2 regions of the Devosia honganensis genome follow, and region 1 is predicted to be linked to the other one. Evidence: predicted binding sites of a transcription regulator. Region 1 holds the regulator's gene; the other holds the start of a gene.
What was found. Region 1 encodes HrcA, which represses chaperone genes, less so after heat shock. Its sites were predicted from a motif close to GTTAGCACTCNCNNNNNGNGAGTGCTAAC; they were not measured.

Region 1 (14,829 bases):
GCGCCCGGTGCCACCCGGCTCGCCGTGTTCGGGGATTCGCTCGCCATCGATCTCAGCCGGGCGCTGGAGCGCTTCTACGCCGAAGACCCGAACCTGATCGTCATCGGGCAGGGGGTCAGTTCGTCCGGTTTCGTGCGCGACGACTACTTCGACTGGAACGGTGCCCTGGCCGAGCAGATCGCCGCCGACAGCTTCGATCTGGCCGTGGTGATCATCGGCATCAATGACCGCCAGGAAATCAGATCGGAGGGACGGACCTATCCGGCGCTGAGCGATGGCTGGGTGGCGGCCTATCAGGACCGGCTCAACAGGTTTCTCGGCCAGTTGCGGGCGGCGCGCAAGCCGGTGATCTGGCTGGGCCTGCCGCCGATGTCGCGCAGCGAGTATTCCAGCGCCATCAGCCAGATCAGCGCCCTGCACCGCATGGCGGCCTTTTCCGGGGGCGCCGAGTTTCTCGATATCTATGACCGCTTCCTGGGGGAAGACGGCAGATATTCCTCCTACGGCCCCGACGTCAGCGGACAGAACGCGCTGATGCGCAAGGATGACGGCATCCATTTTTCCAATGCCGGCTCGGACAAGCTGGCCTTCTATATCAGCCAGTCCATCCGTGGCTTCTATCGCGGGGGCGGGGTGAGCCTCGCCGTTGCCGACCCGCTGGCCGGCACCGACGCCGCGAGCATGCTGCGCCCGCCCTTTCAGGGTCTGGGCCAGACCCGGCTGCTGGAAGTGGCTGGCGCGGTGATGCCGCTCAGCCGGGCGCCGTCCCGGGCGGGCGACCTGGTGATCGCCAAGGACCCAGGCGCCAGGCAGGACGGATTTTCTTTGGAGCAATTGCTGGAGGCGCCGATGGGCCGGGTGGATGCTTTCGGCCTCGGGCTCATCCCGCCCGAGCCGGCGGGAGAGGCGCCGCGATAACGGGCGAGACACCCGCCGGGAACGTCAGCATTTCCGAGCGGGCCGCGCCGGCACCGGCGGCGCTGGTGGCCATGATGGCGAAGATGAGCAGAACCAGCGCAGCGGCAATACGCATCGGACGGACCCTTCGAAACCGGACGGTTCCGCATGTCTGCTCCCCCGGACCCCAGGGGTCAATGCCAGGGTAAAGACATGCTTAAAGGTGCAATTCGATGCATATATGAGGCAGGCCGTCAGGAGGCCAAAAGGCCACTGGCCGCGATGCCATCGAAGACGAACTGCACCGCCAGCGCCGCCAGCAATATGCCCACGACGCGCGAAACCACCGAAAGTCCGGTAAGGCCGAGCAGTCTCTGGATGGGAATGGCGATCAGCAGGGTGAGCCAGGCCAGCGCCAGGATCGCCACGATAGCGGCGAGGACCAGCCAGAAGTCGAGATCGGTCCGGGCGCCGGTGGTCAGCAGGATGACGGCGCTGATGGCGCCGGGCCCGGCCATGAGCGGCATGGCGAGGGGAAAGACCGAGATATCATGGCTCTGGCGCGCCTCGATTTCCTCCTCGTCGGTGGTGCCGGTGCCGCCTGAATGACGGGCGAAGACCATGTCGATGGCGATGAGCAGCAGCAGCACGCCGCCCGCCGTGCGCAGCGCCGGAATGGTGATGCCGAACAGGTCGAGGATGGAATTGCCCAGAAAGGCGAAGAACAAGAGGATGGCCAGCGCCACCAGGACGCCGCGCGTCGCGAAGACGCGGCGCTGCGCCGGGGTGTTGTCCTTGGTCAGCGCGGCGAAGAGAAAGGCGATATCGGCGACGCCTACCGTGGCGAAGAGCGTCGCGAAGGCCACGAGGAAGGTGTTCATCACCGCCGCCGCTCGATGGCGTCCCAGATCATCACCGCGATGTCTGGGCCGCCGAAACGCTTGATTTCGCGGATGCCCGTGGGCGAGGTGACGTTGATCTCGGTGAGGTAGCCGCCGATGACGTCGATGCCGACGAAGATCATGTCGCGTTCCTTGAGCGCCGGGGCGATGGCGGCGCAGATCTCGAACTCGCGTTCGGTGAGCGGGGAGAGCTCGGGCCGGCCGCCCACATGCATGTTGGAGCGCGCCTCGCCATCGGCGGGAATGCGGTTGAGCCCCATGACCGGCTCGCCATCGACGATGATGATGCGCTTGTCGCCCTGGCGCACGTCCGGCAGATATTTCTGGATCATGAAGGGTTCGCGGTAATTGACCTCGAACAGCTCGAGCAGGCTCGCCAGATTGTGGTCGCCCTCCTGGATGAAGAAGACGCCGGCCCCGCCATTGCCGTAAAGCGGCTTGACGATGATATTGCCATGCTCCTTGCGGAAGGCATGGATTTCCTCGCGGTCGCGCGTCACCAGGGTCGGCGGCATAAGGTCGGGAAATTCGGTGACCAGGATCTTTTCGGGCGCGTTGCGCACGGCGGCGGGCGGATTGACCACCAGCGTTTGGGGATGGAGGCGCTCGAGCAGATGGGTGAGCGTGATATAGTTCATGTCGAAGGGCGGATCCTGGCGCATATGGATCACATCCTGGGTGGACAGATCGATGCGCGTGGCCTCGCCGAGCGTATAGTGTTCGCCCTTGGGCTTGTCGAAAACGCGAATCGGGGCGGCCAGGGCCGAGACCACGTCGCCCTGCAGCGACAAGGTATCGGGCGTGTAGTGCAGGAGCGCATGTCCGCGCGCCTGCGCTTCCAGCATCAGGGCAAAGGTGGAATCGCCCAGCGGATTGATGGTGGCGACATGGTCCATCTGGACGGCGACTTTGAGCGACATGGAACCCTCAGAAAGCGGGAAAGGCGTTGATGAGATGGCGCGGCCAGCGCCGGGGTGCAAGGAAAATCACGTCGAAGCGGAAATCCCGGCCGTTTTCGGCCGGATGGCGGGCGAGCCAGTACTGCGCCGCGCGGACGATGCGGGCGCGATTGACCGCTTCGAGCGCCATGGCCTCGTCGCCCGGGCGCAGGCGAGTCTTCACCTCGACGAAGACGATGGCATCGCCCTTTTCGGCCACGAGATCGATTTCTCCCACCGGCGTTTTGAAGCGCCGGTCGCGGATGCGGTAAAACCTCATTTGCAGGAACAGCGCCGCCAGCGCCTCGCCGCGGCCGCCGCTGCGCTGGGCCGCAAGGCGCCGCTCAGTCCCGGGGCTTGAGCGCGAGCGCGGCATCGTAGACATCCTTGCGCTTGAGGCCGAAGCGCGCGGCGATCTCGTCGACGGCGGCGCGCAGCGGCTGCCCGTCCATGGCGCCTTTCAGCGCCGCCTGCCAATCGGCGGGGGCGGGGGCGTCGGCCTGGGTGGCACCGGCGATAACGATCACCGCTTCGCCTTTGGTCTCGGCGGCGGCCAGATGGGTCGCCAGGTCGTCGAGCGTGCCGCGATGGGTGCGCTCGAACCGTTTGGTCAGCTCCAGCGCCACCACGGCCTGGCGGGGACCGAAGACCTCGTTCATGGCAGCGAGGCTGGCGCCGAGACGGCGGGGGGATTCGTAGAACAGCAGTGTTTCACGTGAATCGACGAGTTTTTTCAAGGCGTTGGTCCGGGCGCCGGCCTTGGCCGGCAGGAAGCCGTGAAAGCAGAAGGCATCGGTGGGCAGGCCCGCCACCACCAGCGCCGCGAGCAGTGCCGAGGCGCCGGGGATGGGAAAGACCGGCAGGTTCTGCTCGGCCAGACCCCGCACGAGCGGAAAGCCGGGATCGGAAAGCAGCGGCGTTCCGGCGTCGGAAATCAGCGCGATGGCGGCGCCGCCTTCGATGCGCCGGGCAATGTCCCCCGCCCGTTCGCGTTCGTTATGCTCATGAAACGCCTGTCTTTTTCCCTTGATGCCATAGTGATCGAGCAGGCGGGAGGAGGTGCGGGTGTCCTCGCACAGGATCAGATCGGCGGCGGCGAGGGTTTCGAGGGCGCGCAGGGTGATGTCGCGCAGATTGCCGATAGGGGTGGCCACCACGTAAAGCCCCGGCGCCAGGGGCGGTGCCTCGAAGCGGGTGCCGGCCAGGAAATAGTCGCGGCGCTCGTCTTCCATCTCGTGCCTTGCCCTTTCAAGCATTGCTTAACCTTGCAGGGTCACCTTGTTAGCACATCGTGAGCATTTCGGACCGCATCTCGTGGCACTTGGGGATAAAACCGCCAGCTGGACACGCCGCTCGGCCATTGCCGGGATGGCCGGGCTGCTTGCGGCCTGTTCGGGAGGATCGTTCCAGCTCGGCTCGCGCACCCTGACCCTGCCCTGGGGTGAGGACGGGGACACAAATGCCGCCCCGGGCGGAACGGGTCCAACGCTGCCGGCGGAGCGATTCGGACGCGGGCCGGTGCCGGTGGCGCTGTTGCTGCCGCTTTCGGGCGACCCGACCCTTGCCCAGCTCGGCCGTGGACTGGCCAATGCCAGCAGATTGGCCATCGATTTCATCGAGACCAATCCCAATATCGGGGAGAACATCACCGTCTCGCTGCGCGATACCGGCTCGAGCGCCAGCGGCGCGGCCCAGGCCGCCAATGCGGCGCTGGCCGAAGGCGCGAAGCTGATCCTGGGACCGGTGACGGCAGAAGAGGTCGCGGCGGCGGGCAATGTGGCGCAGGCCGCCCAGGTGCCGCTGATCGGCTTTGCCAATAATGGCAGCGTCGCCGGGCCGGGCGTCTATGTGCTCAACGTCCTGCCGGACACAGAAATGAAGCGGGCGCTGACCTATCTGCGCGAAGCGGGGAGGCGCGGACCGGCCGGCATCTTTCCGGCGACGCCCTATGGCGAGGCGCTGGCGACCGCCTTTCGCCAGCAGGCCGTCGCCGCCGGCTTTTCGCCCAGCGCCGTCTATACCTTTTCCGATCCGAGCGAGGCGCCGCAGATCGTCGATCAGGCCAGGCCGCTGATCGAGCGCGGCATGATCGACGCGCTGTTCATTCCCGACCGGGGAACGGCGGCGAATTTCGCCACGCTGCTCGTGCAATCGGGTGTCGGGGACGAACTGGTGCTGGTGGGCTCGGCCGACTGGGCCAACGATCCGGGGCTTGCCGCCAATCCGGCGCTGGCGGGCGCGATCTTTCCGGCAGTGGACGAGGCGGGGCGCAATGCCATTGCCGGGGAATATCAGGCCCGGTTCGGCACGCCGCCGCCGCCAATGGCCACCATCGCCTATACGGCGACCATTCTGGCCAATGTGAACACGCTCTCGCTCGCCAATCCGCCCTATGATGCGGCCCTTCTCACCAGCCCGTCCGGCTTTGCCGGGCGCGATGGGCTTTTTCGCTTCCACGCCAATGGCCGCAGCGATTACGCGCTGGTGATCCGCAAGCTCGGTGCAGGCGGCGCCACGACGGTGGAGGGAGCCGAGCTTTAGGCCGCCAGATCCGCGACCACGGCGTCCAGCACCGGAAAGCCCTTGTCGGTGACGCGGATATTGCCGTTGGGCAGGGTTTCGACGAAGCCGTAACCCTTGAGGGTCTCGATCTGGCGCTCGGAGATGCCGCGGCCGGAAATGGCCATGAAGCGGGACGGCGAGATGCCTTCCTTGAGCCTGAGGCCCATGACGAGGAATTCGTCGCCCTGTTCCTCCCAGGTGAGGATGTCGTCGGTGGTCATGCCATGGCCATCGGCCGCCACCCGCTTCAGCCAGTCGAAGGGCATGCGCTCGGTGGCGGTGGCATGACGCTGGTGATTGACCAGCAACCGGCCATGGGCGCCCGGACCGATGCCGGCATATTCGCCATAGCGCCAATAGAGCATGTTGTGCCGGCTTTCCTGGCCGGGCACGGCATGATTGGAAATCTCATAGGCGGGCATGCCGGCCGAGGCGGTCAGCTCCTGGGTCAGCTCGTAGAAATCGGCGGCCAGGTCCTCGTCGGGCAGCTTCAGCTTGCCGGCATTGAACAGGTCGTAATAGCGCGTGCCCTGCTCGATGGTGAGCTGGTAGAGGCTGACATGGCCGCGCGCCAGCCACAGGGCCTCCTTGAGCTCGTCTTCCCAATCCTCCAGCGTCTGCCTGGGACGGGCATAGATGAGATCGAAGCTGGAGCGCTCGAAAATGGACTGAGCCAGGCGCACCGCCGCGACGGCCTCGTCGACGCTGTGGCGGCGGCCCAGTTCGGCCAGCGGCTTGTCGCGCAGCGATTGCACGCCCAGCGACACCCGGTTGACCCCGGCGGTGCGGAAACCGCGGAAGCGGTCGGCCTCGACGCTGGTGGGATTGGCCTCGAGGGTGACCTCGGCCCCGGGATCGACCTGCCAGGCCCCAGCAATGGCATCGAGAATGGCGCCGACGGCCTGTGGCGACATCAGCGAGGGCGTGCCACCGCCGAAAAACACCGATTGCACCAGCCGGCCCGGGGCCAGCGCGGCCATATGGGCGATCTCGCGCTTATAGCCCTCGACGAAAGCCTCCTCGTCGAAGGGGCCGCGATGGACGTGGGAATTGAAATCGCAATAGGGGCATTTGGCTGCGCAGAAGGGCCAGTGGACATAGACCCCGAAAAGATCGTTGGGGGTGGTCATGGCCGCAAGTCCCCCGCCACCGCCGGGCTTGTCCCGCTGGTCCACGGTGCGCGGCGGCATCGCTGGATTGCCGGGACAAGCCCGGCAATGCCGAGGACCGAGACAGCGGGGCCCATGACCAAAAGATCACCCATGATCGATCTGGTTCTCCACGAATTGCGCGAAGGCGCGGGCGCGGTGGGAAAGGCCGTTTTCCCCCGGGGACCATGAATGCTTCACCGCGGCCGCCATTTCGCCGAAAGTGGTGTCATGGCCATCGGGCATGAACATGGGATCATAACCATGGCCCTGATCGCCACGCGGCGGCCAGACCAGCGTGCCATCGCAGCGTCCCACATAGAGCACGTCGCGTCCATCGGGATGAGCCAGGCACAAGGTGGCGTTGAAATAGGCGCGGCGCAGCGCTGGGGAGGTGGCGTTGGCCGCCTGCAAGGCGTCCTCCACCCGCTTCATGGCCCGGTTGAAATCGCGGGGCATGCCGGCCCAGTCGGCGGTATAGACGCCCGGATCGCCCCCCAGCGCCTCGACGCACAGGCCGCTATCGTCCGAGAGCGCCAGCATGTCGGCGCCCCGGGCGGCGGCATGGGCCTTGGTGCGGGCGTTTTCGGCAAAGGTGGTGCCGGTTTCCTCCGGCTCGGGCAGGCCCAGTTCGCCCGCCGACACCAGGATCAGCCCGAAGGGCTCGAACAGCTCGCGGAATTCCCGCAGCTTGCCGGCATTGTGGGTGGCGATGACCAGGCGGTCGCCGGCGCGGAGGCGGGGGATGGCGGTCATCTGCCAGCTCCCTCGGAGGGGGGCCTAATTGCAAAAAAAATCATGCGCCCAGGGCCGATTTCTGCATCAGGGTCAATTCGCCGATGCCCTGTTCGGCCAGGCCCATGAGGCTGTTCAATTCGGCGCGATCGAAGGGTGCGCCCTCGGCGGTCCCCTGGATCTCGACGAATTTGCCCGATCCGGTCATGACGAAATTGGCGTCGGTCTCGGCCTCGACGTCCTCGAGATAGTCGAGGTCGAGCACCGGGGTGCCGCGATAAATGCCGCAGGAAATCGCCGCCACCGAATCCCTTAGCACCTTGCCTCTGGTCAATTGCCTCGCCTCCATCCAGCCTATGGCATCGGCGAGCGCCACATAGGCGCCGGTGATGGCGGCGGTGCGGGTGCCGCCATCGGCTTCGAGCACGTCGCAATCGAGGGTGATCTGGACTTCGCCCAGCGCCTCGAGATCGACCACGGCGCGCAGGGAGCGCCCGATCAGGCGCTGGATTTCCTGGGTGCGCCCCGATTGCCGGCCGGAAGCGGCCTCGCGGCGGGTGCGGGTGCCGGTGGCGCGGGGCAGCATGCCGTATTCGGCGGTGACCCAGCCCTTGCCCTTGCCGCGCAGCCATCCGGGAACCGTGGTTTCCACCGAGGCGGTGCACAGCACCTTGGTGTCGCCGAAAGCGACGAGGCAGGAGCCTTCGGCCTTCATCGCGGCATTGCGCTCTATGGTCACCGCCCGCATCTGCGAGGGCTCTCGTCCGGACGGCCGCATGGTGGTTCCACTTGTCGTTGACATTAACCGCCTCTTAACCCTCCTCGGGCCGGGCCACAAGCGCCGCCCGCTTGGCGGGCGGGGAGGAAGGGCTTAAATGAAGGAGCAGGGTTAAAGCCGAAGAGTTTATTCAAAACCACCATGACCAGGCCGGCCGAAGACTTCCTCTCCGTGCTCAACAGCCGCAGCCAGGACATTTTCCGGCGGCTGGTGGAGCGCTATCTCGACACCGGCATGCCGGTGGGCTCGCGCGACCTGTCGCGGCTGTTGCAGGTGGAACTCTCGCCGGCCTCGGTCCGCAATGTGATGGCGGATCTCGAGGATCTGGGGCTGATCGCGGCCCCGCACACTTCGGCGGGCCGCGCCCCGACCCAGCAGGGCCTGCGGTTCTTCGTCGACGCCATGCTGGAAGTGGGGAAGGTGGACGAGACCGAGCGCAGCACCATTGCCCGCCATATCGAGGGCACCGCGGAGCGCGGGCAGGTGGAGGACCTGCTCACCGAGGCCTCCTCGCTGTTGTCCGGCCTCAGCCACGGCGCGGGCGTGGTCATCGCCAGCAAGGCCGACATGGTGCTCCGGCACATCGAATTCGTGCGGCTCGACGCGACGCGGGCCATGGCCATCCTCGTCGGCGAGGACGGGCAGGTGGAAAACCGCGTGCTCGAGCTGCCGCCCGGCTATACGGCCAGTGCGCTGACCCAGGCGAGCAACTATCTCGCCAATTACGTGGTGGGGCGCACGCTCTCGGAGGCGCGGCGGGTGCTCGGCGAGCGCCGGGCCGAGCAGCGGGCGGAACTGGACGAGCTGACCCAGCGCCTCGTGGAGGCGGGCATCGCCACCCTGACCACGAGCGGCGACGCCACGCCCACGGTGATCGTGCGCGGGCGGGCCAATCTGATCAACGACGCCATGGCCAGCGACGAGCTGGCCCGGATGCGGCAATTGTTCGACGAGCTGGAAAGCAAGGACGGGCTGCTCGACCTTCTGGGCGACGCGGAGCGGGCGCAGGGCGTGCGCATCTTCATCGGCTCGGAGAACAAGCTGTTTTCGCTGTCCGGTTCCTCGGTGATTCTCTCGCCCTACAAGGACGCCAATGACCGGATCGTGGGCGTGCTCGGCGTCATCGGCCCGACGCGGCTCAATTATGCCCGCATCGTGCCGGTGGTGGACTATACCGCCAATGTCATTTCCGCGATGATGGCGCGCAAGCGTGGCGGGAAGACTTGAATATTGACGCCGTCTAGCCGATATGCGGGGCAGATTTTTCCCTATCAACGGATAAAGACCAGATGAGCGACGAAAACGCCGCCCAGGGCGAAACGCCGGAAACCGAGCTGCCGGAAACCGAGACGCCCGAAGTCGACCCCGTCGAGGCGCTCAGGACCGAGAATGCCGACCTCAAGGACAAGCTGCTGCGCACCATCGCCGAGATGGAAAATCTCCGGAAGCGCAATGAACGCGACGTCGCCGATACGCGCTCCTACGCCATTGCCGGTTTCGCCCGCGACATGCTGAGCGCCACCGACGCGCTCAACCGGGCGCTGCTGGTGATCCCGCAGGATGCGCGCGAGGCGGCGGACGGCACGCTCAAAAGCCTCATCGAGGGCATCGAGCTGGCCGAACGCGAGACGCAGCGCCTGCTGGCCAAGCATGGTGTCAAGCAGATCGAATCGGCGGGCCGGAAATTCGATCCCCACAAGCACCAGGCCATGTTCGAGGTGCCCAATACCGAAGTGCCCGAGGGCACGGTGGTCCAGGTGGTGCAGGAGGGCTTCGAGATCGGCGAGCGCGTGCTGCGGCCCGCAATGGTGGGCGTCGCCAAGGGCGGCCCGGCTGCGGCGCCCGCCGCCAACGGCGCCGAAGGCGTGGACAAGAGCGCCTGATTTCCGGCTTTTCGCGATATAAAAAGGGCGCCGATGGCGCCCTTTTTCTTGGATTTGGTCCTGCTGCTCAGCCCAGGATCTGCCGGCTCATGATCCGTTCCACCCCGGCGTCCTTCATGTCCGCCCAGGCCTGTTGCAGCGACCCGCCAGTGTCGATGGCGCGGGTGGCGTCCTCGATCACGGTAACGTCGAAGCCGCCGGCGGCGCCGTCGATGGCGGTCCAGGCGACGCAGAAATCGGTGGCGAGGCCCACGATATAGAGCCGCCCGGCCTCGCGTTCGCCCAGATAGCCGGCCAGCCCGGTCAGGGTCTGGCGATCCGCCTCCTGAAAGCCCGAATAGGAGTCGATGGCCCGGTCATAACCCTTGCGGATGATGAGCTGGGCGTGGGGAATATCGAGTTCGGCGCTCAGTTCGGCGCCATGGCTGTTCCAGACGCAGTGGTCGGGCCAGAGCACCTGGGTGCCGTATTCCAGTTCGATGGTCTGGAAGGGCGCCTTGCCCTCATGCTGGCTGGCAAAGGAAACATGATCGGCCGGATGCCAGTCCTGGGTGAGGACGACATGGGTGAATTTTTTCGCCAGCGCATTGACCAGCGGCACGATCTCGTCGCCGCCGGCAACCGCCAGGCTGCCGCCCGGCAGGAAGTCGTATTGCATGTCGACGACGACCAGCACGTCCTCGGGAGCGATCTCAATTGTCATCTTGATTGGTCCTTACCCATTGGGCGCGGAGGAGGCCGCGCACGGAATTGCCCAGGAAGATTGCCTCGGCGTCCTCGAGATCGGCAAGGGTGAGGACGCGTTCCTCGGTCTGGCCGGTGGCGATGAATTCGGCCCGCAACGTGCCGGGCAGGAGGCCCGCGGCGAGCGGCGGGGTGAGGAGGCGCCCGTCGAGCCGGATGAAGAGCGAGGTGAAGGAGCCCTCGGTCAGTTCGCCGCGCTCATTGCGAAAAACCACTTCATCCACCCCCAGCGCCTCCTGGGCGCGCTGGCGCGGCGCATCGAGAAAAGCGCGGTTGGTGGTCTTGTGGGCCAGCCAGACCGAACCCGAATCGAGCGGCTCGGCCGCCAGGGCGAAGCGGAAATGCGCCGGAGCGGGCGGCAGGGGCGTCGCGGTGAGCTCGATGCCGGCATCGGACAGGGTGAGACGGACGCGCATCGGCCCGGTCCAGCCCTGCGCCGCCGCCTCCAAACGCCGCTTCACCGCGTCGCCGCGTGGGTCGAGGGCAAAATAGGCGGCGGAGGCCGCGAGGCGGTCGAGATGGCGCTCGAGCAGCACATAGCCGGTTTCGGCGGACCATTTCAGCGTCTCGATCAGGGTGACCGGCGGGGCCGGATCGGCGAGGAAATTCAACTTGAGCAGGGCCTCCTGATATTCCGCGTCGAGGCGGCTGTCGGCGACGATGCCGCCGCCGATGCCGATCTCGCCCCGGCCGTCCGAAGCGATGATGGCGGTGCGGATGGCGACGTTGAAGGCGAAATCGCCGTTCGGGGCGATATAGCCGATCGAGCCGGTATAAAGGCCGCGGGGGCCGGCTTCCAGCGCATGGATGATTTCCATGGCGCGCAACTTGGGCGCGCCGGTGACCGAGCCGCAGGGAAAGAGATTTTCCAGCACCGCGACGATCCCAGTTCCGGGCTTTTTCACCGCCTCTATGCCCGAGGTCATGGCGTGGAGGCTGCGATAGGTCTCGACGGTGAACAGGTCCGTCACCCGCACCGAACCGGTCTCGGCGATGCGGCCCAAATCGTTGCGCAAGAGATCGACGATCATCAGGTTCTCGGCGCGGTTCTTGACATCGGCGGCGAGGGCGGCGCGGCTGGCCTCGTCGTCGGCCGGGATGGGCGCGCGCTTCAGCGTGCCCTTCATCGGCCTGGCCCGCAACAGCGCGCCCGTGCCGGCGACGAACAGCTCGGGCGAGCGGGAGAGGACGACATGATCGCCGGCATGGATGAGCGCACCATAGGCGACGGGCTGGCTGGCGGCGAGCGTGCGGTAGAGCCCCAGCACGTCGCCTTCGAGCCGGAAGCGCGCCTTCATGGTGAGATTGACCTGATAGACGTCGCCGGCGGCGATCAGTTCCTGCACCTGCGCGAATGCCTCGCCATAGGCGGCGGGATCGAGAACGGGCTCGATCGCGGTGGCCCTGCCCTCGGGCGCGGCGGCCAGCAGGGCGGCGACCGCCGCAGGCTCCATCCGCTCCGGCGCGTCGTAGAGCCCGAACCACAGCAATGGCGTGGCGCTGCGGGCGGGCAGCAGGTCCCCCAAGCGCTCCTCGAACAGAAAGCCCAGCTCATAGGCGAGATAGCCCGCCGCCCAAAACCCCTCGCGGCCCGCTTCGGCAAGGCGCCGCAACGCCAGCCGGGCTTCGGCCGCCTCATGCGCCACCAGCACCTCGCGCGGGGCGGCAAAGAGCAGATTCTGGCCCTGAGGATCGCGATTGTCGTGCAGCAGCACGGTGCCGGAGGTGAACATGGCGCCTTCTTATGAAATTTCCGCGCCGCTTGGAATCGCCCTTCACCCGGAAGGAGCCAAAACAGCCGAGACGCGCGCTTGAAGCCCCGTGCGCACCCCCCTATATACGCCCCAGGCTCCGAAAGGGGCACGGATCAAACCTACGAGGGACCCGGGCCCGGCTGGGCCGCGAAGCTGCTTTTGCTCAAGAGGGCTTCATGTCGGGTTCGCTGAAAGAGAGGCAGAAATAATGGCTAAAGTCATCGGTATCGACCTGGGTACCACCAATAGCTGCGTGGCCGTGATGGACGGCAGCAATCCCAAGGTCATCGAAAATGCGGAAGGCGCGCGCACCACGCCCTCCATGGTCGCCTTTTCCAAGGACGGCGAGCGGCTGGTGGGCCAGCCGGCCAAGCGCCAGGCGGTCACCAATCCCGAAAACACCCTGTTCGCGGTCAAGCGCCTGATCGGCCGCCGCTACGACGACAAGGTCGTGGCCAAGGACAAGAACCTCGTGCCCTTCAAGATCGTGGCCGCCGACAATGGCGACGCCTGGGTCGAGGCGGGGGGCGAGAAATATTCGCCCAGCCAGATTTCGGCGATGATCCTGCAGAAGATGAAGGAGACCGCCGAGAGCTATCTGGGCGAGACCGTGACCCAGGCCGTCATCACCGTGCCGGCCTATTTCAACGACAGCCAGCGCCAGGCCACCAAGGACGCCGGCCGCATCGCCGGCCTCGAAGTGCTGCGCATCATCAACGAGCCCACCGCGGCGGCGCTTGCCTATGGCCTCGACAAGAAGAACCACGGCACCATCGCGGTCTATGACCTGGGCGGCGGCACCTTCGACATTTCCATCCTCGAGATCGGCGATGGCGTGTTCGAGGTGAAGTCGACCAATGGCGACACCTTCCTGGGCGGCGAGGACTTCGACATGCGCCTCGTCGACTATCTCGCCGACGAGTTCAAGCGCGAGCAGGGCATCGACCTGCGCACCGACAAGCTGGCTCTGCAGCGCCTCAAGGAAGCGGCGGAAAAGGCCAAGATCGAGCTGTCGAGCGCGACCCAGACCGAAATCAACCTGCCCTTCATCACCGCCGACGCCTCCGGCCCCAAGCACCTGACCCTCAAGCTCTCGCGCTCCAAGCTCGAAAGCCTGGTGGAAGAGCTGATCGCCCGCACCATCGAGCCGTGCAAGCAGGCGATGAAGGATGCCGGGGTTTCGGCCAGCCAGATCGACGAGGTCGTGCTGGTGGGCGGCATGAGCCGCATGCCCAAGGTGCAGGAAGCGGTCAAGCAGCTCTTCGGCAAGGACCCGCACAAGGGCGTCAACCCTGACGAGGTGGTGGCGCTGGGCGCGGCCATCCAGGGCGGCGTGCTGCAGGGCGACGTCAAGGACGTGCTGCTGCTCGACGTGACCCCGCTCTCGCTGGGCATCGAGACCCTGGGGGGCGTGTTCACCCGCCTCATCGACCGCAACACCACCATCCCGACCAAGAAGGGCCAGACCTTCTCGACCGCCGAGGACAACCAGAGCGCGGTGACCATCCGCGTCTTCCAGGGCGAGCGCGAAATGGCGGCGGACAACAAGCTGCTGGGCAATTTCGACCTGGCGGGCATTCCCCCCGCGCCGCGCGGCGTGCCGCAGATCGAGGTGACCTTCGACATCGACGCCAACGGCATCGTCAACGTCTCGGCCAAGGACAAGGGCACCGGCAAGGAGCAGCAGATCCGCATCCAGGCCTCGGGCGGGCTGTCGGACGCCGATATCGAGCAGATGGTCAAGGACGCCGAGGCCAATGCCGAAGCCGACAAGCAGAAGCGCGAGGCGGTGGAAGCCAAGAACCAGGGCGAATCGCTGATCCATTCGACCGAAAAGTCGCTCAAGGACTATGGCGACAAGGTTTCGGCCGAGGACAAGGCCGCCATCGAGACCGCCATCGCCGATCTCAAATCGGTGCTGGAGGGCGATGACGCCGAAGCCATCAAGGAAAAGACCTCGACCCTGGCCGAGGCCTCGATGAAGCTGGGCGAGGCCATGTACAAGGCCAGCCAGGAAGAAGCCGAAGCCAAGGCCAGCGGCGCCGCCGAAACCGACGACGATGTGGTCGATGCCGATTTCGAGGAGGTCAAGGACAGCGACGACGACGACAAGAAGTCGGCGTAATCCTGGCCCGATGAAGATGAGGCCCCGGTGGAAACGCCGGGGCTTTTCGTTTGCGCGGGGGCTCGAAATGTTCCACGTGAATCCGTGGCGGTTGATCGGGCCATTCACCCTTGCTAAGAGGCGCGCGCCTGCCCATATGCGGAAAAAGATGCCGGCCGTGCCGGCTTTGTTCATTTCAGTCCAGCGCGACGATCCTGACCGGCGCGACCCAGGAGACAGACCACCTTGGCCAAACGCGACTTCTACGAGGTTCTCGGTTGCCAGAAGGGCGCCGGCGACGCGGCCCTCAAGAGTGCCTATCGCAAGCTCGCCATGCAGTTCCATCCCGATCGCAATCCGGGCAATGGCGAGGCGGAAAGCCGG
Region 2 (14,829 bases), on a different contig from region 1:
GACGAAACCGCGATCCTGGCCTCGCTGCGCGCCGGCCAGACCGATTTCGCGCTGATCAACGATCCGCTGGTGGCCACGCTGGTTCCCAATGAGCCCAATCTGCAGCTCAATGCGGTGCCGGGTCTGGCCTATAACGTGCTGCAGCTCAATCCCGCGCGCCCGCCGATGGACAATCTCAAGGTGCGCCAGGCCATGTCCTGCGCCGTCGACCGGCAGGACGTGCTCGACACGGCCCTGGTGGGCGAGGGCAAGGTGACCGGCCCGTTGACCATGCCGGTCTATGCCAGCGATCCGGCGACGCTGTTCTGCTATGAGCAGGACCTGGAAAAGGCCAAGGCGCTGATGGCGGAATCGGGCGTTGACGGCTTCACCGCCAAGGTCATCGCCGCCACCGGCGAGCCGCCGGTCGCCTCGGCCGAGGCACAGGTGCTGCAGAGCCAACTGGCGGAAATCGGCATCACGCTCGAGATCGAGCTCATGGAGCTCAACGTCTATGTCGACCGCTGGCTGGCCGGCGACTTCGACATGGCGGTGGCCCAGAATGGCGGCCGCGCCGATCCCTATCCGATGTACAATCGCTATTTCACCAGGGACGGCAACCTGCAGAAGGTGTCGAATTTCGTCGATGACGAGCTCGACAGCCTGCTCAACCAGGGCCGCGAGGAAAACGACGTCGAAAAGCGCAAGGAAATCTTCCAGAAGTTCGAGGCGCGGGTGACCGAGCTTTCGCCCTGGATCTGGCTTTCGACCTCCAACACCTATACCGCCCAGCTCAAGACGCTGTCCGGGTTCGAGCCCTCGGCCACCGGCACGCTGTTCGGCCTCACCAAGGTCACGCTGGGCCAATAGGGCCTTTCCCGGGCGGGCCGTCATGGCCCGCCCCTTCTCGTCTCCGCGGCCCATGACCGGCCGGGAGACATCCGGCTTCTCCATGGATTGCGGTCATGAATTATCTGGCGCGGCGGCTGCTGACCTTTCCGCTGATCCTGCTCGGCGTTTCGCTGCTGGTCTTCTTTTCCATCCGGCTCATTCCGGGTGATGCGATCACCGCCATGCTGGGCACGGAAGCGGGCCTGCTGACGCCGACGCAACGCGCGGTGCTCGCCGCCTATTTCGGCATCGACCAGCCGGTATTGATCCAATATGGGCGCTGGCTGTGGGGCGTCCTGCAGGGCGACCTGGGGCTCTCCGTGACCCATGGCAGGCCGGTCCTCGCCATCATTCTCGAGCGCTTTCCGCTGACGCTGGAGCTGGCGCTGCTCTCCATGATCATCGCCCTGGGCGCCGGCATTCCCGCCGGGGTGCTGGCGGCGACGCGCAGCGAGCGGCCGGCCGATGTGGGGGTGCGGATCGTGGCCATGCTGGGCCAGTCGACTCCCGGCTTCGTCATCGGCCTCGTCATCATCTATGTGCTCTCGGTCTATTTCGGCTTCATCCCTGCCATGGGCAGCTTCGTGCCGCTCTGGTCCGACCCGCTGGCCAATCTGGGGCAATTGATCTTCCCCGCCATCACCCTGGGCTTCGCCTTTGCCGCCTCGGTGACGCGCATCGCGCGCTCGTCCATGCTCGACGTGCTCAGCGACGACTATATCCGCACCGCCCGCGCCAAGGGGGCTTCGGCGCGCAGCGTGGTCTGGCGCCATGCCCTTCCCAATGCGCTCATTCCGGTGGTGACGCTGAGCGGGGTGGAGTTCGGCTATCTTCTGGGCGGGGCGGTGATCGTCGAGCAGATCTTCGCCCTGCCGGGACTGGGGCGGCTGACGCTGGAGGCCATCGGCCAGCGCGACTACGCGCTGGTGCAGGGCTGCGTGCTGTTCATCGCCTTCAACTTCCTCATCGTCAATCTGCTGGTCGACCTCGCCTATGCCGCGCTCGATCCGCGCATCCGGCTGGGAGCGCGCTGATGCGGATCCTGAAGGCGATCGTCGCCCATCCCACCGGCCGCATCGGCGCGGCCATCATCGCGATCTACGTGGTGCTGGCCCTGTGCGGGGCGCTGGGTCTCACGCCGCACGACCCGTTGCAGCAATTCCGCGTCGACCGGCTCAAGGGGCCGAGCGCCACCTATCTGATGGGCACCGATCTTTTCGGGCGCGACACGGCGAGCCGGCTGATGGTCGGCATCGGTCAATCCTTCCTCATCGCCTTCGCCTCGGTGGGGCTGGCAAGCCTGTTCGGAACCGTAATCGGCCTGCTGGCCGGCTGGTGGGGCGGATGGCTCGACGGCGTGTTCATGCGCTCGATGGACGTGCTGCTGGCCTTTCCGGCCATTCTGCTGGCGCTGCTGATCATCGCCATTGCCGGACCCGGCACCTTTACCAGCGTCTTTGCCATCGCCACCGTCTATACGCCCATCTTCGCCCGCGTGGTGCGGGGGCCGACCCTGTCGCTCAAGCGCCGCGACTTCGTCGACGCGGCCCGCACCTTCGGCAGTTCGCAGCGCTATATCCTCAGCCGGCACCTGCTGCTCAATCTGGTGGCGCCGCTGACGGTGCAGATCACCCTGGCGCTGGCCTGGGCCCTGCTTACGGAGGCGGGCCTGAGCTTTCTCGGGCTCGGCACGCAGCCGCCGGCCCCCTCGCTGGGGCTGATGATGAGCGAGGCGCGCAATCTCATGCAGCAGGCGCCCTGGCTGCTGGTCTTTCCGGGCCTGACCATCATGCTGGGCATTCTGGGCTTCAATCTCTTCGGCGACGCGCTGCGCGACATTCTCGATCCCCGCACCCAGCGGAGGACGGCATGAGCACACTGCTTTCCGTACGCGACCTGGCGGTCGGCTTCGGGCCGGACGGGGCGCGCAACCCGGTGGTCGAGGGCGTCGGCTTCGACCTGGCGCCGGGTGAAACCCTGGCGCTGGTGGGCGAGAGCGGTTCGGGCAAGTCGGTCACGGCGCTCTCGATCAACCGGCTGGTGGATTTCGGTGGCGGCCGCATCATCGGCGGCACCATGAACTGGACACGGCCGGATGGCTCGGTGCTGGACCTGGCCCGGGCCGACGAGCGGGCCCTGGTCGGCATGCGCGGACGGGAGATCGGCATGATCTTCCAGGAGCCGATGACGTCGCTCAACCCGGTCCATAAGATCGGCGCGCAGATCGAAGAGGCCTTCCGGCTCAATCGCGGCCTCGAGGGCCAGGCGGCACGGAGCGCCGCGCGCGAGGCGCTGGAGCGGGTGCGCATCCCCGACGCGGCGCAGCGGATGAAATATTATCCGCACCAATTGTCGGGCGGCATGCGCCAGCGCGTGATGATCGCCATGGCCCTAGCCGGCAATCCGCGCCTGCTGATCGCCGACGAGCCGACCACGGCGCTCGACGTGACCGTGCAGGCGCAGATCATGGCGCTGCTGGCGGAGCTGAAGGCCGAGACCGGCATGGCGATGATCTTCATCACCCACGATATCGGGCTGGTCGCCGGCATCGCCGACAGCATCATGGTGATGCAGAATGGCAGCGTGGTGGAGCAGGGGCGGCTCGACGCCGTGCTCGATGCGCCCCGGCACGACTATACGAAGCACCTGCTCGGCGCCGTGCCGCATTTTACCGGCGGGCGGGCGGTGCGAACCGATAGCGATGGAAAAAGCACGGACGGGCCGGTGGTTTCGGTCGAAGACCTGGTGGTGCGGTTTCCCATCGGCGGCGGCTGGTTCTCGCGCGGTGCCGGCGCCATTCATGCCGTCGAGGGGGTGGGCTTTGAGCTTGCGGCGGGGCAGACCCTGGCCATCGTAGGGGAAAGCGGCTCGGGCAAGTCGACCACGGCACGCGCCATTCTCGGGCTGGTTCCGGCGACGCGGGGGACGATCAGGACGGCGCCGGGGCGGCAGGGGCGCCCGGTGCAGATGGTATTCCAGGATCCCTTTGCCTCGCTCAATCCGCGTCTGGATGTCGCCAGCCTGCTGGCCGAACCGGCGATTGCCGCGGGGCTGCGCGTGGATGCGCCGCTGCGCCGGCGCATGGTGCAATTGCTGACCCGGGTGGAGCTGACTGAAGCGGCGCTGGACCGCTATCCGCACCAGTTCTCGGGTGGGCAGCGGCAGCGGCTCTGTATCGCCCGGGCGCTGATGCTCAATCCCGACGTGGTGGTGCTGGACGAGGCGGTGTCGGCGCTGGACGTCTCGGTGCAGGCGCGGGTGCTCGACCTGCTCGTCGATCTCCAGCGCGAATTCGGCCTCGCCTATCTTTTCATCTCGCACGACATGGCGGTGGTGGAGCGCATCGCCCACCGCGTGGCGGTGATGTATGCCGGCGAGGTGGTGGAGATCGGCGCCGCCGGGGCGGTGCTGTCCCGCCCGCAGCACAGCTATACGAAACGCCTGATCGCGGCGGTGCCGGGGATCGAGAGGCGGCGGCAGCGTTATGATGTCGACACCACGCCGGTGCCGTCGCTGATCAGGCCCAAAGGGTTCGAGCCGCCGGCGCCGCAATGGCGGGAGGCGGGCGAAGACCATCTTGTAAGAGTGGAAAAATCATGAGTTCAGAGGCAGGGTTCGAGCGCGCCTTCGCGCTGCTGGAGGCCTCGGTCGCGGCCAGGAAAATTCCCGGCGGGGTGCTGGGCCTGGTCGCTCGGTCGGGGATGCGGCTGACGCGGGCGGTGGGCGAGGCGCAGCAGGTGCCGGTGTCGCGGCCGATGCAGGAGAATACCTGGTTCGACCTGGCCTCGCTGACCAAGATATTGTTCACGACGCCGAAAATTCTGCAACTGGCGGAAGTCGGCCGGATCGATCTCGATGCGCCGCTGATCAGCGCTATTCCCGATTTCATGCAATATAATGCGGACAATTGGCAGCGGAAGATCACCTTCCGGCAATGCCTTGGGCATCAGACGCCCCTGCCGGGCGTGTTTCCGCTTTACACCTATGGCGACGATCCCGGCCGATTGCGCCATTTCGTGCTGCAGCGGGACTGGCCGGCCGGCCCGGCGGTCTATTCCGATCTCAATTTCATCCTGCTCGGCATCGCCATCGAGCGGCTCGAAGGCAAGGCGATCCGGCAGCTCGAGCCGATGCCGGGCTTTGCCTGGAGCGCCGACCCCGCCCAGGCGGCGGCAACGGAAAACGACCCCTGGCGGGGCCGGGTGCTGTGCGGCGAAGTGCATGACGAGAACTGCGCGGCGCTGCAAGGCGCGGGGCATGCCGGGCTGTTCGGCACCGCTGCGGCGGTTCTGGATTTTGCGCAACGCACCCTCGACGCGGACGCATCGGGCGATGCCGGCACCGCACTCATGCGCAAGGCGCTGAGCGGACGGCGTACCCATGGCTGGGAAAAGCCCTATGAGGGCTGGTCGGGCGGCGAGCTCTGCTCGCCCGGCACGATCGGCCACACCGGTTTCACCGGAACGGGGCTGTGGATCGATTTCGACAAGGGCCATGCCTGGACGCTGCTGACCAACCGGGTTCATCCGACCCGGCATTTCGACAGCGGCATCTTTGCCCTGCGCCGCGCCATCGGCGACTGCATCAACAGCAATTGAGGACGTGAGAATGGAGCCGATCTGGACCATCGGGCTGATGACCGGGACCGTGCTGGACGGCAATATCGACATTGCCATGGTCCGCACCGATGGGGAGAGCATCGAGAGCTTCGGGCCCTATACGCTGGCGCCTTACAGCATGCAGGTGCGGGCGCTGCTGGAAGAAGCGTTGGCGGCGGCGCGCCAATGGAATTTCGGTGCGGTGGAGCCGGAAATCTTCGCCCGGGCCGAAGCGGCGCTGACGCGGGCGCAAGCGGAGGCGGTGCTCGGCTTCGTCGCGGAAGCGGGCATGCGCATGAGCGATATCGGCGTGGTGGGATTCCATGGCCAGACGGTGCTGCACCGGGCGCCGCAGGCCGGCCGGATCGGCGACACGCGGCAACTCGGCGACGGAGTGTTGATGCAGAAGATGCTCGGCACTGAAGTCGTCTACGATTTCCGTACCGCCGATGTCCGCGCCGGCGGGCAGGGGGCGCCGCTGGCGGCCTCCTACCATCAGGCGTTGCTGCGCAAGCTCGGTACGGATGGCGAGATCGCCGTGCTCAATCTGGGCGGCGTGGCCAATGTGACCTATTGGGACGGCGCCGAAAAGCTGATTGCCTTCGATACCGGCCCGGCCAATGCGCCGATCAACGATTTCGTCAAGGCCAGGGGCCTAGGGGAGATGGACCGCAATGGTGCGCTCGCCGCTACCGGCAAGGTGGACGAGGAACGGCTGCGCAAGCTGCTCGAGCATCCTTATCTCAGGGCCGCCTATCCCAAATCGCTCGACCGCTTCGACTTCCCGGCCAGCATGGCGGATGGGCTCGACGATGCGACCGGTGCGGCGACGCTGACCGCCTTTACCGCCAGTGCCGTGGGCAAGGCGCTAGACCTGTTGCCGGTCCGGCCCCGGAAGCTGATCGTATCCGGCGGCGGGCGGCACAATCCCACGCTGATGGCGATGCTGGCGCAGCGGGCCGGCGTGGCGGTGGTGGATGCCGACAGTGTCGGCTGGCGCGGCGATGCCATCGAGGCGGAATGCTTCGGCTTCCTGGCGGCGCGGGCATTGCGCGGGCTGCCGATCAGTTTTCCTACCACGACCGGCGCGCCGCAGCCGATGACGGGCGGGAAGCGTGTAGGCGCCTAGAGCCTTTCACTGTCAAGTGGATCAGCGCTTTCTTGCTCCCCTCCCCCTTGAGGGGAGGGGTCGGGGGTGGGGGTCCTTCGGTGATCCGCCAACCCCACCCCCTCCCCAACCCTCCCCTCAAGGGGGAGGGAGCGCTGGTCGCCGATTCCGTCAAAACATGAAAGCTTCTAGACCTGCCTGACCACAAGGCGGGGCAGGAAGGGCCTCGATGCGGCAGGCTTGCGCCGCAACGAAAAAGCCCCGGTGTTTCCACCGGGGCTTTCCGCGAAAGGTGACGGGACTTCTTAGAAGTCCATGCCGCCCATGCCGCCCATGCCACCGCCGGCCGGCATGGCCGGAGCGGCTTCCTTGGGGGCCTCGACGATGGTGGCCTCGGTGGTGATCAGCAGCGAGGCGACCGAAGCGGCGTCCTGCAGGGCATGGCGCACGACCTTGACCGGGTCGATGACGCCCAGCGAGACCAGATCGCCATATTCGTCGGTGGCGGCGTTGTAGCCGAAGGTCGCCGAGTCGTTCTCGAGGATCTTGCCCACCACGACCGAGCCTTCGGCGCCGGCATTGTTGGCGATGGTGCGCACCGGCTCCTGCAGAGCGCGGCGCACGATGGCGATGCCGGCATCCTGGTCGGCGTTGATGCCCTTGGACTTGATGGCGGCAGCGGCACGCAGCAGGGCGACACCGCCACCCGGCACGATGCCTTCCTCGACGGCGGCGCGGGTCGCGTTGAGCGCGTCGTCGACGCGGTCCTTGCGCTCCTTGACCTCCACTTCGGTGGAGCCGCCGACGCGGATCACGGCGACGCCGCCGGCCAGCTTGGCCAGGCGCTCCTGGAGCTTCTCGCGGTCATAGTCCGAGGTGGTTTCCTCGATCTGCGCCTTGATCTGGCCGACGCGGCCCTGGATGTCGTCGGTCGAGCCGGCGCCATCGACGATGGTGGTGTTTTCCTTGGTGATCTCGACGCGCTTGGCGGTGCCCAGCATGTCGAGGGTCACGTTCTCGAGCTTGATGCCGAGCTCTTCCGAAATCACCTGGCCGCCGGTCAGGATGGCGATGTCTTCCAGCATGGCCTTGCGGCGATCGCCGAAGCCCGGAGCCTTGACGGCCGCGACCTTGAGGCCGCCGCGCAGGCGGTTGACCACGAGCGTGGCCAGGGCTTCGCCCTCGATGTCCTCGGCGATGATCAGCAGCGGACGCTGGGACTGAACGACGCTCTCCAGGATCGGCAGGATGGCCTGCAGGTTGGACAGCTTCTTTTCGTGCAGCAGGATGACCGGGTCCTCGAGGGTGGCGGTCATCTTCTCGGCATTGGTCACGAAATAGGGCGAGAGATAGCCGCGGTCGAACTGCATGCCCTCGACCACGTCGAGCTCGGTCTCGGCGGTCTTGGCTTCCTCGACGGTGATGACACCCTCATTGCCCACCTTCTGCATCGCCTCGGCGATCATGTCGCCGATTTCCTTCTCGCCATTGGCCGAGATGGTGCCGACCTGGGCGACTTCGGAGGAGGAGGTGATGTTCTTGGAGGAGGCGCGCAGGCTTTCCACGACCTCGGACACGGCCAGGTCGATGCCGCGCTTCAGGTCCATCGGGTTGAAGCCGGCGGCGACGGCCTTGACGCCCTCGACGACGATGGCCTGACCCAGAACGGTGGCGGTGGTGGTGCCGTCGCCGGCGACGTCATTGGTCTTGGAGGCGACCGAGCGCAGCAGCTGCGCGCCCAGGTTCTCGAGCTTGTCTTCCAGCTCGATCTCCTTGGCGACCGACACGCCGTCCTTGGTGATGCGCGGAGCGCCGAACGACTTCTCGATGACCACGTTGCGGCCCTTGGGGCCCAGCGTCACCTTTACCGCATTGGCGAGGACGTTGACGCCCCGCAGCATCTTTTCGCGGGCTTCGGCGGAGAATTTGACTTCCTTGGCGGCCATTTATGGCTCCTTGAAAATTCGGGGGTTGATGGGACGAAAAAGGGCGCGAGAGACCGCTCAGGCCTCGATCACGCCCATGATGTCGCTTTCCTTCATGATGATGAGGTCCTCGCCATCGAGCTTGACCTCGGTGCCGCTCCACTTGCCGAACAGCACGCGATCGCCGGCCTTGACGTCGAGGGCGACGATTTTGCCGCTCTCGTCGCGGGCGCCGGGGCCCACGGAAACGATCACGCCCTCGGAGGGCTTTTCCTTGGCGGTATCGGGGATGATGATCCCGCCCTTGGTCTTTTCTTCACTGTCTACGCGACGGACGACCACACGGTCGTGCAGGGGACGGAAGCCCATGATTGCTCCTTCTGGCATCATCTCTAATGCAAAATTCAGGTGTCGTTAGCACTCATGTATAGCGAGTGCTAACAAGCACTGGCGGATATAGGGATCGGCCCGAATAAGAGTCAAGGGCGGTGAACCGAAGTTTTTTCCCGTGCGTTTAGCGCCTGACGTCCTGTTCTCCAGCGAGGTGCCGATCATGGCCGACAGCGCAAGCCGCCCCGACGCCGTAACCCCCGTATCCGGCCGGGTGCACGTGATCTTCGACGACGCCGAAATCGCCAGTTCCCTCAAGGCGCTGCGGCTGGAGCGGCAGGGCGGGGCACCGCTGATCTTCCTGCCGCTCGAGGATGTCCACCCCGGCATATTGGAGGCCTCCGAGACCACGCGCGAGGATGCCGGGCCGGGGGTCGCCCATTTCTACACCATCAAGACCCTCACCGCCGACGGCGCCGACGAGGCCTGGTACTACCCCTATGCCGATGGCCCCTACGCCCCCATCCGCGATATGCTCACCTTCGCCGGCGAGCGCATCGGCATCGAGGTCACCGAGGTCTAGGTTTCCGCGGCCGCTTTCCGGCCCAATCGCCGGCCGGGCGGACAAGCCCCCTTCCCCCCGCACCGAGTCTGGGCCATAACATTCTCATGACCGAAAATTCTTCCCTCGAAATCAAATTGCGCCGCACCGGCGGTGTCGGTCCCAACGCCAACTGGCATTGGGAGATTCATGATTCCACCGGCAAGGTGGTCAAGACCGGCAGCGCCGTCGGACCCGAGCACAAGGCCTTCGCGACGGCCCGCATCGCCAAGGAAAAGCTGGAAGCCGCCTCGGGGAAATAAGCGCGTCGCGCGGCGGGCCGCAGGCCGGGCCCCCGCGGGAAACGGCGCGACCAGAATAAATCGAACGCCGCGTCCCCGGACGCACGGCGTTCCGACCCCGGAATAGGACAGACGTGACTTCCTCCGCAGCAGAGCCCGACATCGCGCCCCACGCCCTGGGGAAAAGCGACCCCCTTCGCGGCATCCTGCTGAAGATCGTCTCGGTCTGCTTTTTCGTGATCATGGCCACCATGCTCAAGGCCACCGAGACCGTCCCCTCGGGCCAGATGGTGTTCTTCCGCGCCTTCTTCGCCCTGTTCCCGGTGCTCGCCTATCTGGCCTGGAAGGGCAAGCTGGCCAGTGCCTTCCACACCAGCCGGCCGCTGGGCCACGTGCTGCGCGGGCTGATCGGCGTCGCCTCCATGAGCCTGGGTTTTTTCGCGCTGACGCGGCTGCCGCTGCCCGAGGCCACCGCCATCGGCTACGCCTCCCCGCTCATCATCGTCATCCTTTCGGCCCTGCTGCTGCGCGAGCGGGTCTATATCTTCCGCTGGACCACCGTGCTGGTGGGGATGGTGGGGGTGCTGATCATCCTCTGGCCGCGCCTGACGGTGTTCACCGGCGGCGCCAGCATGGGCGACGCCGAAGCCATCGGCGCGCTGGCGGCGCTGGGCGGGGCGGTGCTGTCCGCCTTCGCCATGCTGCAGGTGCGCACCCTGGTGCAGACCGAGCGCACCGAGACCATCGTGATCTATTTCTTCGTCACCGGCAGCGTGCTGAGCCTGCTCACCCTGCCTTTCGGCTGGGTCATGCCGACGCCGGGACAACTGGCGCTGCTGATCGGGGCCGGCTTCGTCGGCGGCATCGGCCAGTTGCTGCTGACCTCGTGCTACCGCTATGCCGATATGTCGGTCATCGCCCCGTTCGAATATGTCTCGCTGATCCTGACCATCGTCATCGGCTTCGTCATCTTCGCCGACATACCCACCGTCGCCATGCTGGCCGGCGCCCTCATCATCGTCGCCTCGGGCATCGCCGTCATCCTGCGCGAACGCTGGCTCGGCCTCGACCACAGCCGCGCCCGCGAAGCCAGCACCCCCTGATCGTAGGAGGCGTGTGCTTCCCTCCATGCCGTCCCCATCGGGCTGTTCTCCAACCGAGGGCAGCGTTGGGGTAGTGGAGGGAGGAGAAACCCCTCGGCGAATTATCCCGTGGCGGCCATTTCCGCCCAGCCCTGGCGCTTGCGGTAAATGGTGGAGGGGCTGATCTCCAGCGCGGCGGCGGCCATGGAGATATTGCCGCCGAAAGCGGCGATGGCGTCCTCGATGATGCGCTGCTCCTGCCGCCACATGGGCAGCACGGCGCGGCGGCTGTCGATGCGGGGGGCTTCGACCGGCGCCGGGGCGGTGGCGCGCGATTCGATGTCGGCGGCGGCCAGCATGGCGGAAGTGATCTCCCCGCCGTCGAACATCACCACCATGCGGCGGATGAGGTTCTGTAGCTGCCGCACATTGCCCGGCCAGTCAGCGGCGGTGAGCTGCTGGGCCGCGTCGTGGGAAAAGCCGGCGAAGCGCTTGTGCTCCTCCCGGGCGTAGCCGGCGAGGAAATGCCGCGCCAGCACCATGACGTCGCTGGGGCGCTGGCGCAGCGGCGGCAGGTGAATAGGCAGCACGTGCAGCCGGTAGAACAGGTCCTCGCGGAACTGCCGGTCGGCGATCATCTGCATCGGATTGCGGTTGGTGGCGCAGATCACCCGCACGTCGATCTTGCGAATCGCGGTCTCCCCGACCCGGGAGATCGAGCCGGTCTGGAGGAAGCGCAGCAGCTTGGATTGCAGCGACAGATCCATTTCCCCGACCTCGTCGAGGAACAGCGTGCCGCCATCGGCCAACTCGGCCGCGCCCCGGCGGTCCTCATGCGCGCCGGTGAAGGCGCCGCGTACCACTCCGAACAACTCGCTTTCCATGAGGTCGCGCGGAATGGCGGCGCAATTGATGGCGACGAAACGTTTGTCGGCGCGGGGACCCTTTTCGTGCAGCGCCTCGGCGCACACATCCTTGCCCGTGCCGCTTTCCCCGGTGATGAAGACCGGCGCCGAGGAGGCGGCGACCCGCCCGATCTGCTCGTAGAGAAACTGCATGGCGCTCGAGGCGCCCACGAAGCCGGCATAATCGGCCAATGCCGCGTCCGGCCCGGTTTCGGCGCCGAGGCAGCGCGGGCGGCCATGGCGCTGCGCCAATTCGCCGATGCGCCCGGCCAGCGCCGCGCCGCTCACCGGCTTGGCCACATAATCGTGGGCGCCGGCCCGCATGGCGTCGAGCGCCGCGCTGACCTTGCCGCTGTCGGCCAGGGCCAGCACCAGGGCCCCCTCGGCCAGCCGCACCAGCCGCCCGACCGCGTCCTCGGTGCGTGGCGCCAGGTCGGCAAGGCTCGACAGATCGGCGATGACGATGTCGAAGCGCATCCGGCGCAGCATGTCGGCCGCGTCGTGACCCGAATCGGCAAAGCTCACCCGGGGCGCCACCAGCAGGGCCTCGGCCAGGGACTCGCCGGTGCGCCGGGCGCATCCGCTATCGCTGTCGATCAGGAGAAGCCGGCCGCTGAGCGCATTGTCGCTTCCCGTCGTCGTCGTCATGCGCGTCAAACCCCGATTTTCGCCCGCAGCCGGGCCGTTCTCGTTCTTGTCGGGATTGTTTCGGATTAGGGTAAATAATCCGTTCTTGCACCTTCCGCCCAAACCACGTTTATCTCGATGCCATGCGTACCAAAATCGAACAGGACGTCTTCGAGCCCATCGTGCGCGGCATCGCGCAATCGGGCGTCCGGGTCGCCAATAAGCGGGCCGTTCTCTCCCTGATCGCCGGACTTCCCGGCGTCTCCAACGCCGATATCGCGCGCCGCTCCGGCCTCGGGCCGCAGACCACGGCGCGCATCCTGTCCGAGCTGGAGGAAAGGGACCTGGTGGTGCGCGGCGACGTGCTGCGGGGGCGGCGCGGCCAGCCGGCCACGCCCTACCGCCTCAATCCCCATGGCGCCTATTCCTTCGGCGTCGAGATCGGCTGGAATCATTTCGAGGTCCTGCTCCAGAACATCGCCGGTCAGCCCCTGGCATCGGTGCGCCACCCCCTCGATTTCCCCGATCCCGAGACGATCTTCGAGCGGATCGCGGCGGAAATCGCCACGCTGGTCTCGGGGCTCACCCCCCTCCAGCGCGGGCGCCTGGCCGGCATCGGGGTGACGACGCCCGGCCGGTTCGGGCCCCTGCTCGGGCGGCTGGGCGCCTCTCCCGCGCAGATCGCCGCCTGGGGCCGCATCGATATCGCCGGGCGCATCGGCGCCGATGCCGGCCTGCCGGCCTTCTGGATCAATGACGGCAGCGCCGCCGCCTGGTGCGAGATCGTCCGCTTTCCCCGGCCGCGCCCCTCGGGGCTGGCGGCCTTCTTCATCGGCACCTTCGTGGGCGGGGGCATCGTCACCGGCGGCGCCCTGCTCGAGGGGCCGCACGGCAATGCCGCCGATCTGGGGGCCATCGTCGTGCACGACCGCGCCGGCCGTCCCGGCCACGTCCACCTGCTGGCCTCGCTGCATGCCCTCGGGCGCCGGCTCGAGGCGGCGGGGCTCGCCCGTCCGCCGGGCCTGCCCCGGCAATGGGACTGGGCGGCGCTCGAGCCCCATGCGGCGCCCTGGGTCGAGGATGCCGGCCATGCCCTCGCCCAGGCCATCGCCAGCACCGCGGCGGTGATCGAGATCGATACCGCCCTCATCAACGGCGTCCTGCCCGAGCCCGTGCTGGGCCGCGTGCTGGACAGCACCGACCGCCATCTCGAGGCGCTCCCGGCGCTGGCGCCGGGCCGGCCGCGCGTGGCGGCGGGCCGGGCGGGCTATTCCGCCGCCGTCTCCGGGGCGGCGCAGCTAGTGCTGTTCCGGCGGCATTTTTCCCGCGCCTGGGAATTGTTCGCGCCCGAACCGGCCAAATAGGCTGGGACAGAGCCGGCGCGGCGCTTTTGCCGCTTCCGGCGGGGTGCTATGAAAAAGAGCCGAATCCCGGCGCATCCGAGGGGGTTGCAGGTCCGCCCGTGCAGGCATTGGTCTATTCGTTCATCGCCGCCGCGGCGGCCGGATTGGGGGCGCTGGCCTATTTCGGCCTCACCTTCACGCCGGCCAATGCGATTCTGGTGGCGATCGTGTTCGCCGCCGTCGGCGTGGTGCTGATGGAGCGCCGCCTGCGCATCCGCGCCGAAAACCGGCTCGAGCGCGCCATCGAGGACCTGTCGCGCCTGCTCGCCACCGACGCCCAGGCCGGCGCCGTGCTCGGCCAGCGCATCAACGCCATCGCCGATCTCGAGCCCGGAAAGCGGCTGGAAACGGTGGAGGCCGATATTTCCGTGCTCGGCACCGTCATCCGCCAGGTGGCCGAGGCGGTGGCCGAAATCGAGGACAAGGTGGAGCGTCCGGCCCGGCGCCCGGCCATGACGGCGGAACGCGCCACTGCCACTGTCCCTGCTGCCGTGCCGCCCGAGCCGGCCATTCCGCTCGAAACACTGCGGCAGGCTTTGGCTGAAAACCGCCTGATGCATCATATCCGCCCGGTGGTGCGCCTGCCCCAGCGCCGCCCTGCCAGCTATGATCTGGTGCCCCGGCTCCTGCTCGGGGAGGGCGATTTCGCCGATGCGCCCGATTTCATGCCGCGCCGGGGCGGGACGGAAATGGTGGGCCGGATCGAGGGCATGGGCCTGCTCGAAGCGGTGGCCATCGCCCGCCGGTCGCGCGCGGGCGGCCAGCCGGCCATGCTGGGGGTGCCGCTCTCGCGCGCCACCCTGGGCGAGGCGGCCGCCGCCGAGCAGTTCCTCGTGACGCTCGATGCCAACCGCGCCATCGCCGGAGCGCTGGTGTTCCGCGTACCCGAGGCGGACTGGCTGGCCCTTTCCTCCCGCGAACGGGGCATTGTCGAGCAGGCCGCGCGCAAGGGCGCCGGCTTTTCCATCGCCGATATGAGCTCGCTGCGGGTGGACGTGGCCGAATTCGCCGCCATGGGCGTGCAGTCGCTGCGGGTCGACGCCGCCCGTTTCCTCGCCGCCCCCGAAGCCTTCACCGATTTCCACATTTCCGACATCGCCAGCTATCTGGCGCGCTTCGAGGTGTCGCTGCTGGCCAC

Region 2: ACFOOL_RS11985 (co-chaperone GroES) is a predicted target of HrcA. The motif match lies at 8,915-8,943, and genes of this name have one in related genera.

The regions. Positions count from the first base shown of each region.
Region 1 is NZ_JBHRYD010000001.1:1,124,214-1,139,042, reverse strand. Features, by position in the region: gene ACFOOL_RS05485 (SGNH/GDSL hydrolase family protein) at 1-918, shown strand, start outside; gene ACFOOL_RS05480 (MarC family protein) at 1,152-1,778, opposite strand; gene gshB (glutathione synthase) at 1,778-2,719, opposite strand; gene ACFOOL_RS05470 (YraN family protein) at 2,727-3,113, opposite strand; gene rsmI (16S rRNA (cytidine(1402)-2'-O)-methyltransferase) at 3,082-3,993, opposite strand; gene ACFOOL_RS05460 (penicillin-binding protein activator) at 4,106-5,278, shown strand; gene hemW (radical SAM family heme chaperone HemW) at 5,275-6,474, opposite strand; gene ACFOOL_RS05450 (non-canonical purine NTP pyrophosphatase) at 6,556-7,203, opposite strand; gene rph (ribonuclease PH) at 7,244-7,960, opposite strand; gene hrcA (heat-inducible transcriptional repressor HrcA) at 8,102-9,187, shown strand; gene grpE (nucleotide exchange factor GrpE) at 9,250-9,843, shown strand; gene pncA (bifunctional nicotinamidase/pyrazinamidase) at 9,911-10,546, opposite strand; gene pabB (aminodeoxychorismate synthase component I) at 10,536-12,320, opposite strand; gene dnaK (molecular chaperone DnaK) at 12,550-14,466, shown strand; gene dnaJ (molecular chaperone DnaJ) at 14,692-14,829, shown strand, end outside.
Region 2 is NZ_JBHRYD010000010.1:198,806-213,634, reverse strand. Features, by position in the region: gene ACFOOL_RS12020 (ABC transporter substrate-binding protein) at 1-849, shown strand, start outside; gene ACFOOL_RS12015 (ABC transporter permease) at 945-1,904, shown strand; gene ACFOOL_RS12010 (ABC transporter permease) at 1,904-2,743, shown strand; gene ACFOOL_RS12005 (ABC transporter ATP-binding protein) at 2,740-4,470, shown strand; gene ACFOOL_RS12000 (serine hydrolase domain-containing protein) at 4,467-5,468, shown strand; gene ACFOOL_RS11995 (anhydro-N-acetylmuramic acid kinase) at 5,479-6,597, shown strand; gene groL (chaperonin GroEL) at 6,882-8,522, opposite strand; gene ACFOOL_RS11985 (co-chaperone GroES) at 8,580-8,870, opposite strand; gene ACFOOL_RS11980 (DUF427 domain-containing protein) at 9,010-9,414, shown strand; gene ACFOOL_RS11975 (hypothetical protein) at 9,501-9,695, shown strand; gene ACFOOL_RS11970 (DMT family transporter) at 9,809-10,777, shown strand; gene ACFOOL_RS11965 (sigma 54-interacting transcriptional regulator) at 10,879-12,309, opposite strand; gene ACFOOL_RS11960 (ROK family transcriptional regulator) at 12,432-13,652, shown strand; gene ACFOOL_RS11955 (EAL domain-containing protein) at 13,751-14,829, shown strand, end outside.